Regions from separate parts of the Psychrobacillus sp. NPDC096389 genome, predicted to be linked through region 1. Evidence: riboswitches for the same ligand, from Rfam matches in the RefSeq annotation. Region 1 holds a riboswitch; the other holds the start of a gene.
The links. A riboswitch is a leader RNA that binds a small molecule or an ion and turns the genes downstream of it on or off. The one in region 1 is predicted to bind cobalamin.
Positions count from the first base shown of each region.

Region 1 (3,200 bases):
AAAGCTGATCTTGGCTCTATCGACATATTAGTAAACAGTGCGGGTATTAGTAAATTTGGTAATTTCCTTGAACTAGATCCAGAAGAATGGGCAAAAATTATTCAAGTAAATGTCATGGGGACTTATTACGTAACGCGAGCTGTATTACCTGAAATGATTGAAAGACAGACAGGGGATATTATTAATATTTCCTCCACAGCAGGTCAAAAAGGAGCACCAGTAACAAGTGCTTATAGTGCATCAAAAGCAGCAGTAATTGCTTTGAGCGAATCCTTGATGCTAGAAGTTAGAAAGCATAATGTCCGTGTCGTTACATTAACGCCAAGTACAGTAGCAACAGATATGGCGGTCGAATTAAACTTAACAGACGGCAATCCAGAAAAAGTTATGCAGCCAGAAGATCTTGCAGACTTTATGGTCGCTCAGCTTAAAATGAATCCAAGAATCCTACTTAAATCAGCTGGATTATGGTCAACTAATCCATAAATACGAATAGGGAAAAATCCTTTTCGAAAAAAGTATTGCAAATTATTAGATAATGAAGTAGAGTTGTAAGCAACAATAAAATTTAATAGTTTTTCTTATCTAGAGAGGTTTAGGGACTGGCCCGATGACACCTCAGCAACCGCCTGTTATGGCACGGTGCTAATTCCAGCAAGTCGATTAAAGACTTGATAGATGAGGAAAAGACTTATTCATACGAAGAGTCTGCTCCTTTAATAATTATCAGGAGCAGACTCTTTTTTGTCTTTACAATCACAGTATATAAAATGTTAACGATAAATTGGTACCGTTACGGTTTAAAAGGGAATTCGGTGAAATACCGAAGCTGTCCCCGCAACTGTAAGTGTGGACGACTGTTGAAACAGCCACTGCGAGCAATCGTGGGAAGGTCAGCAGAAGGATGAAACACGAGCCAGTATACCTGCCTTTTATCGTATGAAGCAACACTTTCTTCGGGGGTTGAGAGGTGGGGGCGAGGGGCTATTTTCATCGTATCGGTGGATTAGTCTTGTTGTTTCCTACTTTTTATTTTGAGCGATGGCTCAGCCGAAGATGGCTGGGACATCGCTTTTTTTGTTTACATTACATTACCAACTGGAAAGGGGGTGATTGAAAAAGTGAGATTCACAGGTTTACATATTTAAAAACATAAACTAAAAGGGGAGAATATGCATGGTAAACGTACAAAGTTCAAATATTGGATATCCAAGAATTGGTGAAAAGCGTGAATGGAAAAGAGCGTTAGAAAGTTTTTGGAACGGTAAGATTTCAGAAGCGGAACTGTTAACAACGACGGATGCAATACGTCTTGCGAATTTGCGTAAACAGAAAGAATTAGGAATCGATCTTATTCCGGTAGGAGACTTTTCACTATATGACCATGTGCTCGATACATCAGTTATGTTTGGAGTTGTTCCAAAGCGCTTTACATATACAGGTGGAAAAGTGTCTTTGGAGACTTATTTTGCAATTGCCCGTGGAAATAAAGATGCAGTAGCATCGGAAATGACGAAATGGTTCAATACGAATTATCATTATATCGTACCAGAACTTGAAGGTGTAACACCGCAATTAGTAGAGAATCGTCCACTTACTTTTTATAAAGAAGCAAAAGAGAAGCTAGGTATTAATGGAAAACCTGTTATTTTGGGACCAGTTACTTATATTAAACTGGCAAGGACAGAAAATTTCACTTCTTTATTACAACAGCTTACACCACTGTATATTCAAGTGTTAAAAGAACTTGCGGAGGCAGGAGCAAAGTGGGTGCAACTTGACGAGCCAATTTTGACTAGTAAATTGTCTAGCGAAGAAATAGGGCAAGTGAAACAAGTTTATACTGCAATTCATGAGGCAGTTCCAGGACTCAATATTATCCTGCAAACGTATTTTGAAAAAGCTGCTGATTATGAAGCGGTTGCTGAGTTGCCAGTGAAAGGACTAGGTCTGGACTTTGTGCACGGAGATTCGCTTGAACAGCTACGGAAATATGGATTCCCTAAAGACAAAATCCTTTTTGCAGGTGTCATTGATGGACGAAATGTATGGCGCGCAGAATTGGATAAAAAAGTGGCACTTCTAAACGAAATTCAAGCATATGTTGAAAAAGATCGGCTTATTGTTCAACCTTCTGCATCTCTTTTACATGTACCGGTCAGTACGAAATCAGAAGAGCGACTAGATTCAATCATAAAAGGCGGGCTAGCATTCGCTGATGAAAAGCTTGTTGAAATTGTTCTGCTAAGTAAAGGAGTACATGAAGGAACTGAGGTGATTGAAGCAGAACTTGAAGAAAGTAAAAATGCCCTTTCTATTTTAAATAACTCCAAGTACAGACAAAACGCAAAAGTGAAGGGAAGTATTGAAAAACTAACAGAACAAGATGTGAACCGTGCATTACCATTTGCTGAACGTATTAAAAAGCAACAGCAACGATTTAACTTACCTCTTCTCCCAACAACGACAATCGGGAGTTTGCCGCAAACCCCTGAAGTAAGACAAACTAGATCGAAATGGCGAAAAGGGGAAATAACGGATCAAGCATATGAGCGATTTGTTAATGAACAGATTGAAAAATGGATTAAAATTCAAGAGGAAATTGGCATTGACGTTTTAGTTCATGGTGAATTTGAGAGAACAGATATGGTAGAATACTTCGGTGAAAAATTTGGTGGTTTTGCGGTGTCACAATTTGGCTGGGTTCAATCATACGGTTCGCGCTGTGTTAAACCTCCACTTATTTTGGGGGATGTTGCGTTCAGTGAACCAATTACAGTGAGGGAAAGTGTTTATGCCCAATCGTTAACGACGAAGCCAGTAAAAGGAATGTTGACAGGACCTGTAACGATTTTGAACTGGTCATTTGTACGTGACGATATCCCTCGTTTTGATGTGTTAAACCAAATTGCATATGCACTTCGTCAGGAAATCGAGGAGCTTGAAAAGAATGGAATCGGCATGATTCAAGTAGATGAACCTGCATTAAGAGAAGGATTGCCATTAAACCCTGAAAAAAGGGACGACTATTTAAATGCAGCCGTATATGCATTTAAACTGGCAACTGCTTCAGTAAAAAATGATACGCAAATCCATACACATATGTGTTATTCAGAATTCAGCGGTATAATCGATTCCATTAGTGCCCTAGATGCAGATGTAATATCGATTGAAACATCAAGAAGTCATGGAGAAATCAT
Region 1 is NZ_JBIWFB010000008.1:161,719-164,918, forward strand. It holds gene ACIQ38_RS18085 (3-ketoacyl-ACP reductase) at 1-486, shown strand, start outside; SAM riboswitch class I at 579-685, shown strand; cobalamin riboswitch at 768-947, shown strand; gene metE (5-methyltetrahydropteroyltriglutamate--homocysteine S-methyltransferase) at 1,177-3,200, shown strand, end outside.

Region 2 (3,200 bases), on a different contig from region 1:
TCCCACCAATTCCTTCAGAAGTAATTTTAACGCTTGGAGGATTTATGACGACAACAACATTGATGACCAAGTTTGGCATAATTGTTGCGTCGACTGCTGGTTCGGTTATTGGAGCAGCTATTTTATATTGGATCGGTACACTGTTAGATGTAGAGCGCTTAGAGAAAATAGTGCAGAAGTATGGGAAGATTTTACGACTAACGATTAAAGATATTCATAAGGCAGATGCTTGGTTCGACAAATACGGAGTGTGGGCGGTATTTTTCGGAAGATTAGTTCCGCTTGTTAGAAGTTTGATATCAATTCCCGCTGGTATGTCGAATATGAAGTTTAGCCTGTTTCTATTGTTCACGACGCTAGGAACACTTATATGGAATACGGTTTTAGTTTCAGTTGGAGCAGCTGTCGGGGAGAATTGGGATGAAATTGTTGGGTATATGGATATTTACTCTAATATTGTGTATGCAATTTTAGCAGTTGTAGGTATCGCATTTATTGTTTGGTATTTTAAAAAACGTGACTAAGGAGATCTTATGGAATTTCTAGAATTATTAAGAGCATTAATATTAGGGTTTGTTGAAGGTATGACAGAGTTTGCACCTGTTTCATCTACAGGTCATATGATTATTGTGGATGACATGTGGCTAAAAACAGAAGAGTTTTTAGGTATGTATTCAGCAAATACATTTAAGATCGTTGTACAATTGGGATCGATTTTAGCGGTAGTCGTAGTTATGTGGAAACGATTATTTAGTTTAGTAGGATTGTATAAAATAGATAGCGAGCAATCGAGTAAACAGTTCAATTTATTACATGTAATTGTTGGAATGCTCCCTGCTGTTATTTTAGGATTCGCACTTAAAGATTTTATTGATGATAATTTGTTTGGTGTAAAGACAGTTATTTTTAGCCTTATAGCTGGGTCTATTTTAATGATTGTTGCGGATAAGTTTGGACCGAAAAAACCGAAAATCGTTAGTTTGGACCAAATTACATATGCCCAAGCATTTAAAGTGGGATTGGTTCAATGTCTATCATTATGGCCAGGATTCTCTCGTTCAGGTGCAACGATTTCTGGTGGTGTATTGTTCGGAATGAGCCATAAAACCGCAGCAGATTTTACTTTCATCATGGCTGTGCCAATTATGGCCGGGGCAAGTTTAGTGTCTGTTATGAAGAATTGGGAACATATTAATATGAATGATATGGGCTTTTATGCAGTAGGTTTTATTAGTGCATTTGTATTTGCTTTAATTTCGATCAAATTTTTCTTAAAATTAATTTCGCGAATTAAATTAATGCCATTTGCTATATACCGTTTGGTGTTAGCGGCAGTGTTAGCAATTATCGTTTTTATGTAATGAAAAGAGGTGGACATTTTACGGATGTCCATCTTTTTATTTGGTCAAATAACTGTTAAAATGATTCTTTGGATGCAATTGATTCTTTCCACTGTACAAGTCTAAACACAATATGTTAGGCTATATTAGAAAATAAAACACAACATATAGTATTTTGACGATAATTAGGTACCTTTATGGTTTAAAAGGGAATTCGGTGCAATACCGAAGCTGTCCCCGCAACTGTAAGTGTCGACAACTGTTGAATTAACCACTGCGAGCGATCGTGGGAAGGACAGCAGAAGGATGAAACACGAGCCAGTAGACCTGCCTTTTTTATCGTATGAAGCAACACTTTCTTCGGGGGTTGAGAGGTGGAGGCGAAGGACCTTTTTAATCATTTTAAAGAATTGGTTCTATTGTTTCCTACTTTTAAATTTTGAGCGATGACTCAGCCGAAGAGGCTTGAGACATCGCTTTTTTGTGTCTCCAAAATTTGACGACTACATATCTACTCATTGACCAAATAACTAAGGAGGAATTTATATGACAACGATATCAAACACTACAAAACAAGAACTATTACACCAACTAATAAATGAATTTGGAGAAACGAACATTGCTCCATTAGTGAAAGTACATGAGAAATGGATAGCAAAACATCCAGAAGGAACGACATCTGCATGGGCGAAATCGATGTCGCTAGAAGCACTAAGCTTTCTAGACGAACAAGAGCCATACTGGACATTTGTTGCAGCCCGCATTCATTTAGCAGACGTATATGAAAAGGTAGCTCAAATAAGAGGCACTTCAGCAGATAGAGTTTACAGTAAGTTTGCAAGCAATGTACAATTGCTAGTTTCTAAGGGACTTTATGACAAACGCATTACAGAAGCTTATTCACCCGAAGAACTACAACAATTAGCCGAAATAATTGTTCCAAACCGCGATAATTTATTCACTTATATTGGCTTAAAAACATTGCTAGATCGCTATGTCGCAAAAGACTTCGATAATTCCATCGTGGAACTTCCGCAAGAGCGTTGGATGATGATTGCAATGACATTAATGAAAGATGAGCAAGAATCTCGTCTTGCGAAAATACAAGAATCATATTGGGCAATGAGCAATTTGTATATGACTGTAGCAACCCCAACACTTTCAAATGCAGGAAAGCCGCACGGACAACTTTCTAGTTGCTTCATCGACACAGTAGACGACAGTTTGCAAGGAATATATGACAGCAACACAGATGTGGCAACACTGTCCAAATTCGGTGGTGGGATTGGTGTGTATATGGGGAAAGTACGTAGCCGTGGTTCTTCGATTCGAGGATTTGTAGGGGCATCCAGTGGTGTACTTCCTTGGATTAAACAATTAAATAACACAGCAGTGAGTGTAGATCAGCTTGGTCAGCGTCAAGGAGCGGTTGCTGTTTACTTAGATGTTTGGCATAAAGATATTTTCACATTTTTAGATTTACGTTTAAACAATGGAGATGACCGTCTTCGTGCGCACGATATTTTCACAGGTGTTTGCTTACCGGATTTATTTATGGAAAAGGTAGATGCACGGGAAGAATGGCATTTATTTGACCCACATGAAGTACGTCAGTTAAAAGGTTATTCATTGGAAGACTTCTATGATGAAAAACGCGGGGAAGGTTCATTCCGCCAAAAGTACGAGGAATGCGTGAATGACAGTCGTCTATCTCGTGAAACGGTTCCTGCAATCGACTTGATGAAACGTATTATGCGCTCTCAACTAGAAACCGGTGTACCGTTCATGTTTTATCGTGATGAAGTGAATCGAAGCAATCCGAACAAGCATGCAGGTATGGTGTATAGCAGTAATTTATGT
Region 2 is NZ_JBIWFB010000006.1:146,245-149,444, forward strand. It holds gene ACIQ38_RS15650 (DedA family protein) at 1-524, shown strand, start outside; gene ACIQ38_RS15655 (undecaprenyl-diphosphate phosphatase) at 534-1,361, shown strand; cobalamin riboswitch at 1,512-1,689, shown strand; gene ACIQ38_RS15660 (ribonucleoside-diphosphate reductase subunit alpha) at 1,887-3,200, shown strand, end outside.
Region 2: another riboswitch for cobalamin. It lies ahead of ACIQ38_RS15660 (ribonucleoside-diphosphate reductase subunit alpha); the one in region 1 lies ahead of metE (5-methyltetrahydropteroyltriglutamate--homocysteine S-methyltransferase).